2 regions of the Paenibacillus macerans genome follow, and region 1 is predicted to be linked to the other one. Evidence: riboswitches for the same ligand, from Rfam matches in the RefSeq annotation. Region 1 holds a riboswitch; the other holds the start of a gene.

What was found. Region 1 has a riboswitch for cyclic di-GMP ahead of DYE26_RS24095 (transglutaminase-like domain-containing protein). Riboswitches for the same ligand answer to the same signal wherever they lie in the genome.
Region 2: it holds a riboswitch for cyclic di-GMP, as region 1 does, so the genes downstream of both, DYE26_RS32755 (methyl-accepting chemotaxis protein) here and DYE26_RS24095 (transglutaminase-like domain-containing protein) in region 1, are expected to answer to the same signal.

The regions. Positions count from the first base shown of each region.
Region 1 covers NZ_UGSI01000002.1:212,257-217,918, forward strand. The annotation lists gene DYE26_RS24085 (uracil-DNA glycosylase) at 1-167, shown strand, start outside; gene DYE26_RS24090 (glycoside hydrolase family 16 protein) at 243-2,600, opposite strand; cyclic di-GMP riboswitch class I at 2,849-2,934, shown strand; cyclic di-GMP riboswitch class I at 2,990-3,077, shown strand; gene DYE26_RS24095 (transglutaminase-like domain-containing protein) at 3,091-3,891, shown strand; gene DYE26_RS24100 (collagen binding domain-containing protein) at 4,198-5,662, shown strand, end outside.
Region 2 covers NZ_UGSI01000002.1:2,137,703-2,143,364, forward strand. The annotation lists gene DYE26_RS32745 (thiamine pyrophosphate-binding protein) at 1-1,620, opposite strand, end outside; gene DYE26_RS32750 (GAF domain-containing protein) at 1,641-2,075, opposite strand; gene DYE26_RS32755 (methyl-accepting chemotaxis protein) at 2,094-3,359, opposite strand; cyclic di-GMP riboswitch class I at 3,569-3,658, opposite strand; gene DYE26_RS32760 (M42 family metallopeptidase) at 4,404-5,477, opposite strand.

The sequences.
Region 1 (5,662 bases):
CCAGTGTCAAGGAATTGCGGGGGAGCTGGCACGATTTCCAAGGCTTGCCTATCGGCTTTACCTATCACCCGCTTGCCGTAAGAAGGAGGCCCAATTTGCTAAAGTTCTTCGTAGGGGACTTGAAAGCTTTGAAAGAGAAGTGGAAGGAAAGATCGACCTCATCATAACAACAGGAAAAACGAGAGGGAAGTCATATATCTTCCCTCTCATCTGCGTAAGGCAATATTCTACTATTACCCGGTTTACTCCGGAGTTCCTTGCGTTACCCCATGGACATAAGTTTGCCAAGGGGTATCCAGCGCTCCCTGCCCGGGGTTATAGGTAAAGAAGTACTCGACGGTATCCCCCTGTTTCAGATTATTGACCGCATAGGTATAGTTGCCGTTCCCCGCCCCGGTCATGGCCACGTTCAGCTGTACGCCGTTATTGACCTTGTAGTGCAAGTCGGCGAAGGTTGCGCCGTTTACATAGAACAATAAGTCATCGCCTGTTTTCTTCAGGCCCTTCACCTCATCGCCGATGACGATCGTGGAAGGGGGCGCCGGTTCTTCAGGATTCTGCTGGCCGCCGCCGTTGTCTTTGTAAACACGCACATAATCTACTTGCAACGTTGCCGGGATATCGCCGGGATTCGGAGTCACACCGCCGTCAAAGTTCCCGCCGATCGCCAGATTCATAATCAGGTAGAACGGCTGGTCGAAAGGGGCGTTCGGATTGTTCGGCGCAGCTGCGGAATACCATTGATCCCTGTTAGCTTTAAAGAAGAACTTGCCGTCGACATACCATTTAATGTTGTCCTCTTCCCAGACTACGGAATATACGTGAAAATCATTGGCGATGGTTTGCCCTTCCGGGAAATGATATTCGCCGGAGACATGGGTATTCGCCGGCCATTGTCCGCCAAAGTGGATAGCGCCGCTGGACGTGCCGGGCAACCGTCCTCTCGCTTCCATCACATCAATTTCGCCGGATGCGGCCCACGAACCGTAGACATTATCTTGCGGAAGCATCCAGAAGGCCGGCCAGATGCCATTTCCTGCAGGCAGCTTGGCGCGAAAATCCACTCTGCCGTATTTGAGCGAAAAATGATCTTTGGTATTGATTTTCCCGGAGGAGTATTGTGCATACCGGCTAGGATCCTGCGGGAAGGATTTGGGCTCGTTTAAGGCCCGGATGTTTAACTTTCCGTCCTGGATAAATACATTTTGCGTACTGTTTGTATAGTGCTGCAGTTCCGCATTGCCCCAACCCCAGGTACCGGGATCGTCATTGAGATAGTAACCCAGTTCATAGTTCCATTTGCTCGTATCCAGCTTATTTTCGCTAAATTCATCCTGCCAGATGAGCTCCATGCCCTCAATGGCCGGGTTGCTTGGCGTTCCGACAGAAATATCCTCGCCATCGGTTACATCCGGACGGGGAGCGTTCGGGTTTCCGATAAAGGTGTAGTAGACGAAATTATCACCGACATTTCCGCCCGCCTGCCCGTTTAATGGATAGCCGATGCGGATCTGCAGATCTTCCTGGATGGGCTGGAACCATAGCCCGTAGATGTGGTCGACCCAATACCCCCACTGATTGGCGGCGGACATGTTATTGTAACCGTTGGCGGAGTATACAAATCCGCTCTGACCGGAATCCCCTAAATTGACCCATTGCCCACCCATGTTAATCTGGTATACGAAATTTCCAAGCTCATCGGCTACCGGCGCGTTTCCATCAATCTTAGGCAGCGGCACACCGATCGCACCGCTTTCATTGGCCGTGAAGGTCGTTCCGTCGTAGGGAGTAATGACATAAGAATTTCTTACGGGTTCATTAAAGATAATGGTATAAATGACGTTAACCAAAGAGGTTTTCGATTCTAATTTGACGTTGATCGACTCCGTGACGTTAAACCAGTAGCCGCCGCCTCCATCGGTGAAATGGCCGAAGTTTTTATCGTAGATCCAGCCGCTGGCCGCATTGTTGTCAATATCGATCCATGCACTGCTGTTTACAGGTTTTACGTACACTTTCAAATCATCGGCCACAGCTGCAAAGGGGATTGCCGGATCATTGTTGAAAACCGGATAGGTAAAGCCGGCGCCGCCCGTAGTATCCGCCGTAATTTGCGGCCCTTGTGTAGGCGTCATCGCCGTAATGGTGGTTTTGTTGATGTTTTGAAACACAAGAGTGTAATCCAGCGTAACCCCATTCGCTTTGGAGTACAGTTGAATTTCGGTTGTCGCGGAAAGAGTGAACCAATAACCGTTAAAGCCGCTGTCGCTCCAGTGGCCCCAGTTTTGGTTGTAGACAAAGCTGCCGGCACTGTCAATATCGACCCAACTGCCGCCCACTTTCACATTAACGCCCAAGTCTTGGATCACATCATTCCAGGTGGCGGAGCCTCCATTGAATTTAGGCATCACAAATCCGTAACTGGCTTGTCCAACCCCTGATTTTGTGATGACAGGTCCGTCCGACGCTGAAAAATAATCCATAGAGGTGATAGTGGCCGTTCCCGCTCCTTCAGCGGCCTGAACCGGCGAAGTTGATAGCAGGCTGACGCTGGCCATCATAACTAGCGCCAGGAACAAACTGAAAACTTTTTGCTTCATAAATACCCTCCCTTAATCAATAGTGGATTCTCCTATCCCATACACGGTCAGGAAAATACTAACATTATAGTACATTTTTATTCTATCGAATGTGATCACCGGATGAACAGGTGCTATTTTTTTGGTGGGGTCCTATTTTTTCGGGTGAGTTCGAGTGAGTTCGGGGGAGGAATGATAGTTCGACAAAATTCCAAATTTTCTCTTGATGGTATTCCATATATTTGATATGATAGATTCACAAAAGCTGATCACGATAACGGCAAACTTGTCGAAAGATAAGGACGCAAAGCTACAGGGCCTTCTTGACGAACGTCAATGGCAGCCAGCTACCGAACGAAGATGCTTTTTTGTTTTTTTGGAGAAGATGTATCAGTATCTGTGAAACTCTATTACGAAAATAGCAAACTTGTCGAAAGACAGGGACGCAAAGCCACAGGGCCTTCTTGACGAAACGTCAATGGCAGCCTGGCCGCCGAAGGGAGTTTGCAGTATGCGCAACATTGTGTTCGCTATTGTAGGGCTTTTTGCGTTATTGATGTGGGCTCCGGATGTACAAGCTGCCCCGTCCGAAGATTGGTTGGGTTTGGAGCAGTTGGACCGTGGCGCCGTCGTCATTCGTTATGATGCGGAAGCCGGGGCCAAAACGAAGCTCATGATCGCAAAAGGTAATGACAAATATACCTATGTCCTTTCGCCGGATAAGCGGCAGGAAGTATTTCCGCTCCAGATGGGCAATGGTGAATATAAGGTTACCGTTCTGGAACAAGTCAGCGGTACCAAATACAAAATCGTTCAGGAAGCGGCCGTTACACTTCAACTTGCGGATGACAGCAAAGTGTTTTTGAACTCTGTGCAAAATGTCGATTGGAGCGATAGGGATCAGGCAGCCCAGCTTGCGAAGAAGCTTGCCCAATCCGCTCCGTCCGACGAGAAGAAAGTGCACGCTATTTATGAATATATTGTCGGGACGATCCGGTACGATCATACTCTGGCAGCCAGCGAATTGACGGACTACCTTCCCGATAGCAACCGCACGTTGGCAGGGCGGAAAGGGATGTGTTACGACTATGCCTCCTTGTTCGCTTCCATGTTGCGGAGTATCGGAATTCCGGCCAAGCTTGTTATGGGAACTTCGGAATACGTTGATGTTTACCACGCTTGGAATGAAGTTTATTTGAACGGACAATGGGTAACCATTGATACAACTGTCGATGCGGGCTGGAAGAGCAGTGAGACAGGGGTCAACATGATTAAAGACGCCTCGCGTTATTCCCCGGTGAAATACTATTGATTTTTACGAAATAAACATAGGCTTTGGACGATATGTCCAAGGCTTATTTGGCGTTGTTGAGAAATTGTATAGTATTGGCATATATAATGGCGGAAGCCCATTTGGTTCTGAAGAAAATACAGGCACAATTCATCGTGCGCCAATAAAGATCAGCGGAGGTGATGGACTGAAAATTACCCTATCGACATGTTGTCCGATGGATGCATGGCCCGAATTGCGCACGGAAGGCGGATCGGAACCGAATATAATGAGGGTGATGTAGAGACAGAGGGAGAGATTACGAGGAAAAAGGTTTGTGGAATCGTTGTGGCATTGCTGTTGCTGATGCAGACGCTGTATGGCGCATCCGTTTGGACGGCGAACGCAGCGGCCGGCGTGCAAGAATCAACGGGCAGCGCGCAAGAATCCGTGACGGATAGCGTATATGACCGGCCGGCGCCAGTCGCCAGGCCAGTCGCCAGGCCAGTCGCCAGTGCGGAGAGTATTTTAACCAAAGTCGTGTTAACCGATTTAAACGGTACCGTGATTGATGCGGTGTATAATCCCGATAGCAGTTTGGACGTCGGCGCGGCCGTCAACCTCAGCTATGAATGGGAGCTTCCAAACGGACACGGCTACAAGAATGGAGATACATTCAGCTTCGAGCTGCCGCGGCAGTTTGAAATTTTTACGGATATTGATGCCCCGCTTCTTGCCGATCAAGGGAAAGTCGGCCGGTTTACGGTCGATCTGAACGGGAAAGTTGTGATGACCTTCAATGATTACGTGGAGAGTCATTCCAACATCGCCGGCAAGCTGGAAATTCGTACGGAATTTAAGAAGGAAGTCCTTAAAGGCAGTACGGAAGTCGTTATTGCCATTCCAGTAAAAAGCGGAGTGCAGACCGCTATCGTGAATCTGAAGCCGAAGGGCGGAAAGCTGATCGAAAAGCAAGGGAAAGCGATCGGCAAAGATCGGATCGATTGGACGGTTCAAGTTAACAAGTCGCTGGAAAAAATCAAGCACGCGGTGATCACTGACGCACTGCCTGAAGGTTTGGAGCTTATTGCTGACTCTGTGGAGGTTTACCGTTTGCAAGTTAACGGTGACGGATCGGCGGCCCTTGGCGACAAGGTAGATTCCGGCAAATATAAGGTCGAAACGAACGGTGGCGCGAAACTGGAGCTTGCGTTCCAGGATGAGACGATCGGCAAGGCTTATGAGATTCGCTTTTCGACGAAGCTTACCGGTGAGCAGTCGCGCTTTGAAAACACCGCTGTCTTGTCCGGCGACGGAACGGAAGATGCCAAATCGACCGCTACGGTAACGGTAAACCGCGGCCAATTTTTGGATAAATCGTTTAGCGTGGATAACAGCACCGGAATCATCACTTGGACTGTGAAATACAATTTCAATGAAAAGAAGATTCCAAAAGAGAAAGCGGTCATCACGGATGAATTCAGCGAAATTCATACATGGATTGCCGATTCGCTGAAGGTGTACAACGGGGATTCGAAGGCTGATAAAGATCTGGTTGCCAAGGATGAATACACCGCCGAATCGGCGGGTAAGAACGGATTCAGCCTTCAATTCGAGAAGGATATCGATTCGCCTTATACGATCGTTTACCAGACGAAGCCGGTCGATCGGACGATCGCCGACGGGAAGCAGGTGAAGAACAAAGTCGTGTCGGGTGATGCGTCCAAGGAAGTGACCACCCCGGCCCAAGGAAGCCGCGCTCTGGTGAAAGGCGTACAGAACATCGATTTTGCCGGCAAAACGGCGAAATGGC
Region 2 (5,662 bases), 1.9 Mb from region 1:
TTTCAGCGCCTTCAGACGATCGAGAATCGGCGCCGGCTCGCTGCCATCGGTATTCACCTCGATCAGGCAAGGGCCTGCCATTTCCCGGACGAATCCCGGGATTTCGTCCATATCCTCCAGCCGGTCCACGGACATCGTCCGGATTCCGGCCGTCCGCATCATGTCGGCGATGGATATCCGCTCCTGCTTATAGTCCGGCATCGTGCGGTTGTACAGAAATTTTTGCCCGCGTTCGACATAGGAAAGCATAGCGTTATTGATGATGATATAGGTGATAGGCAGCTTGTACTCCTTGGCCGTAAGCACTTCGGAACCGTTCATGAAAAACGAACCGTCGCCGGCGATCACCGCGACCGGACGGCTTGAATCGGCCAGATAGAGTCCCGGTCCGCCGGCCATCGCCGAGCCCATCGCTCCGTAGTTTAGATTGATTTCAAAGTCTCCGCCCGCGGGGACTTCCAGATACTTCAGCACGAAGTTGGTGAATTCCCCGATATCGCACACATAACGCGTATCCCGCGGCATGACCTTGGACAGCTTCTCCAAAAACAGCCGCAGCGACAAGCCGGTATGATTGAGTTCATAAGGTTCGTTAAGCGGCAGCGGCTTTTTGAAAGCTCCTGGCGCAGGCTGAGCCTGCCGGAGAAGATAGGGGACCGCGTCCTGGAGATCGGCGACCACCGCCGCGTCCGTTTTGAAGACCTTCCCCGGCTCTTTGCCGTCGCGGTCGATATGGATCACTTTGCGTCCGGCCACAAGCGCTTCGTTGAAATTGCAGGTAGAGGCTTCCCCAAGGCTTGTTCCCAAGATGACCAGGCACGAAGCCGGGGAAGCGTTGACGTATTCAAACGCCGCGTCGGTGCTGGAAAACCCGTAATTCCCCAGGTTAAGGGGGAAGTCGGCGGGGATGATTCCTTTTGCCGACGGCGTCGTAATGATGGGCCACTGCAGCCGCTCGCTAAGGCGCATAATCTCTTCGGCTGCGGCGCGCCCGCCGCGTCCGACCATGATGAGTCCATGCTCCGCTTCGTTCAGCAGGGCAGCCGCCCGGTCCAACTCCGCCGGATCGAACGGAATCCGCTGAAGCAGCGCGGGATCCGGGGCGGCGGGAAGGCTGGGGGGCGCTTCCATCCGCTGCACATCGATCGGCACGGAAATATGTACTGGCCCGAAAGGAGGTGTAAGGGCGATCCTTACCGCCTTGTCCAGCTCGGCCATGACTTCCGTTTCGTTCATGACCGTGTTGCTGTATTTGGTGATCGGTCTGACGATATGCTGGGCGTCCATCTCCTGGATGGCACCTTTGCCGATCTGCCACCGGTTTACGTAGCCGGTAATCACGAGCAGCGGAGCTTTGGCCCGCATGGCGTCGGCGATCCCGTTCATCATGTTCGCTACGCCTACCGCCCCGGCGCCGGCGCAAACGGCCAGCTTCCCGGAGGTGCTGGCATATCTCGCCGCCATATAAGCCGCTCCAGCTTCATTTTTCGTAATGATCGGCTTCATATCGACATCGATCAACGCATCGTAAATCGGACCGATGATTCCTGCCGGAATCCCAAAAATACAATCCACTCCGGTTTCCTTCAAATACTTGAGTATGGCTTCGGCTATGTTCATATTCCGGATATCTCCTTATCCTAGTGTTGAAACGCATCTCTGTATTCGTTCACCAGTGCTTCCGCACGTTCGATCTCCTCGGCGGAGAAAAAATGCAGCTTGCCTATCGAGGCGACAACGACAATCCCCTGTACCGCGCCGTCCTGCATGACGGGAATAACCATGATGCTGTCGATCCCGAACAGAAAAAACTCATCGGCCGACCTGGGATCGTTTTTGACGTCCTGGACCACTGCCGCCGTTTGGGGATGGGCCATCAGTTCGCGAAGCAGGCGGTCATGTTCGATATAGACCGGATTTTGCGCATGTACGCTTTTCCACCGCTCCACGCCAAGGTGATCCGTTTTCGTTTTCAACACCGGGTTCAAGCGGCCTTCCCTGATTTCGTGATAGGCGATATCGGCCACGCCGGTCAGGCGTTCCAGCGCTTCAAACAGCAAAGCTAATCGTTCCATGTCCATCCTCCTCGCTTGCTAGATTGAGTATCTGTTTAATAGGGACTTCAGTTTTTCGGCTTCCGTCTCGAGCTGCTTGGAAGATTCGAGCGTTTCTTCCATGGCGGTCAACTGTTCTTCCGAGCAAGCCATGATCTCCTTGGTCCCGGCCAGATTGACCTCGGTAATCTCGAGCGTCTGTCTTACGGAGTCCATGATTTGTTCCGTGCTTGCGCTGATCTGCTGCGTCACCGCGGAAACTTCCTGAACCCGGGTGGACACCTGCTCGGCCAAATGCACGATTTGCTGGAACGAATCGCCGGCGGAGGTAACGAGGACGCTTCCGGTCTCGACCTCGGCCATGACCCGTTTCATCGCTTCGATCGATTGATCGGAGCCTGTGCGGATATGGCCGGCCATCTCGGCGATGTCCTTGGCCGATGCCGCCGATTGCTCGGCAAGCTTGCGGATTTCGCCCGCGACCACTGCGAACCCTTTGCCGTATTCGCCCGCTCTTGCGGCCTCGATAGCCGCGTTTAATGCCAGCAAATTGATTTGACTGGAAATTTCCGAGATCAGCAGAGTGACCTTGTCGATTTCTTCCGTCCGCTCGCCGAGTTGGTTTACGGTTTGCGACGAAGCGACCGTGGTTTCGTAAATTTTGCTCATTTGGTCAACCAGGCGGTCGATGCCTTCATTGCCCGCATTCGCCTGAGCCGCGGCCTCGGTCGCTTCCTCCGCCACACCTTGCGCTGACAGGGCGATGTGCTCCATGCCTTTTCCGACTTCTTCAAGCATCAAATGGTTGTTCCGTGCACTTTCGACGAGCTGCTCGCTACCTTCGGAAATCATTTTGATCGATTCCGTGACCCCTACAACGAGGTCGTTGCAAAACTCCATATTGCCCGTCAAGTCCCGCGACGTATCGGCTACCTTGGCCGACATGTCCTGCATTTGCCCGGCCGCTTCCCTTAATTGGGCGCCGATCAGCTTCAGGTGGCCGGCCAGTTCGCTGAATTCGTCCATCACCTGGACGTCGCCGTCGAAGGCTAAATCGCCTTCCGTCATGGCTTTGGTCCGCTCGGCCATTTTTTGGAACGATTTGTCGAGCAGCCCGGCAATCAGCACGGCCTCCCCCGCGCCGATCAAGGCAAACAGGGCGATCATCAGCGCGGCGGCCCAGACGTTCATCAGTCCAAGCAGACAGAAGATCAGAACGAGCACGATCGCCAGCACCGCAAGCGGTCCGGCAATCAGCAACAACAACTTGCGGGCTAAGCCTTTACCGAAATGGGATAATTTCAAGTTACTTACTCCTTTGCTGTCACTCTAATACCCTTAGCAGCTGCCGTTTTCCGTGTTTCGCCGTTTTAACTTTTTTAGAAGCAGGTCCCCTCCTTCCTTGTCCGAAGCTTCGCCGCGACGTTTTAACCTGGCCCCAAGCCCTAATTGAAACCAAAAAAAGACTTTCGCGAAGAAAGTCCGGCGGCCAACAAGCCATGATTCGGCATAAGGTTGGCATCCCGGCGGTCATGATTCCGTTAAGAATTTTAGATCCGTGGCTTTGCGTCCCTGCCTTTCGGCCAGGTTTGCGATTTACATCCTATTCCTTGTATTTGGTTGTGAATGATGGGAGAGTGAAGTCGCGGCGCTCCCACAGATTAGGAATATATTACTTATATCGGAAAGCGGGCCCTGATATTTCATAAAATTTTCGGCAAATTCAAAAAATTTTCAATAATAGGGGACTATAAGGGGATGACTTTGGCTCTAGAAAAAGAAGGTAAAATATGGGTCTAATAGGAATAATGTACTATATATCCTATTTTAGATTCAAGGTATTGATGGCGACCTATCGCATACGGCTGGGTTCAGTTTTCCTGGAAAGGCTTAGGTGTTCGAAGCAAAATTGGGTTCGCAGAAAATCTAACGGTTGTAATAGCGGCTATTTGACGAAAAAAGCCCTGTTCAAAATTTTAACGGTTGTGAGAAGCGTTATATGCCTGAATCTAAGCAAAATGAGCCGGATTTCAGTGAAATAAGCGCTATGGCAACCGTTACAATTTGAAATCAACGTTTTTTGAGCGAATAGCGGTTGTGGCAACCGTTAGATTAGTTGTGGCTAGAGAATTAATGCAACGCTAGTGCCGAGTAAGGTCGTCCGGTGTCCGTTAGATTCTGAAAGCCGGCGATTTCGCCGAAATAAAGGCGTCTCGGTCCGTCGCCAGGATCCAGCGGGAGAGCTCACCGGGCTTGCTTAAGCGAAAATAAAACCGCCGGACGGTCAAGCTAAACAAGGAGTTAGCCTGCCATCCAGGCGTTAATTAAAGCAGCGCCCCCGCCGTTTGGTCAGCTCCGCTCCAGAATGGTAGCCAGCGTTGTGCGGTCGAGCCCTTTGACGAGCCGGATCAGCAGCTCCTTGGCGGCCGCGTAGTCGTCGGTATGGATGATGGACGACGAGGTGTGGATATAACGCGAGCAGATGCCGATCACGCCCGAAGGCACGCCGATGCCGCTCAAATGAACCGGACCGGCGTCGGTTCCGCCTGTGGATACAAAATATTGGTATTTGATGCGGTGCGTATCGGCCGTGTCCCGGATATACTCGACCAGCCCCCGATGCGTCAGCATCGTCGGGTCGAACACCCGCAGCAAAGCGCCTTCGCCCAGCTTGCCGAAGGCCCGTTTGTCGCCGGTCATATCGTTTGCGGCGCTGGCGTCCAGCGCAAAGAAGATGTCCGGCTGGATCAAATTGGCCGCCGTGCGCGCTCCCCGCGTGCCCAGCTCCTCCTGCACATTGGCTCCGCAGTACAACACGTTGGGCAGTTTTTCCCCATGCAAAGCTTCCAGCAGCTCGATCGCCAAACCGACGCCGTACCGGTTGTCCCAGGCTTTGGCCATGATTTTTTTCGGGTTGACGAGCGGAGTAAATTCACAGATCGGCAAAATCTGCTGCCCGATCTGCACGCCGGCCGCTTCCGCTTCCTCGCGGCTGTCGGCGCCGATATCCAGGTACATCGCTTTCAGGTCGACCGGTTTGCCGCGCTGCGCTTCATCGAGCAGATGGGGAGGCGTCGATCCGACCACGCCGACGATCTTCCCTTTCGGCGTAACGATCTGCAGGCGCTGCGCCAATACCGCCTGGCTCCACCAGCCCCCGAGCGGCTGAAAAGACACCATACCGTTATCGCTAATGCCGGTCGTGATGAAGCCTACCTCGTCAAAATGCCCGGCGACCATGACCCGCGGTCCCTGCTCATCGCCGCGCAGTACCCCAAACAAACTGCCGAGCCGGTCTTGAACGAACTCCTGCGTAAAAGCGGACATTTTCTCCTTCACCAAGGCGCGCAGCTCCCGCTCAAACCCGGGGGCCGCCGGAAATTCGGTCAGCTGTTTAAACAGCTGCTGCGTTTTTTCATTCATCTTGTTTCTCTCCTTTTTTTCCTGCAAATGGCAAGGCCATACGCTTTCTACATTTAGTATGAACCACCTTGTTCCGATTGTCCATGCGCCTGAAAAGGCCTGTTCTTTTGCCGCCGGGCCAAGCACCAAATTCGCGGCGGCGCATATACTTTAGCAAGCAAGGGGCCAAATAAGGGAGGCAAAAA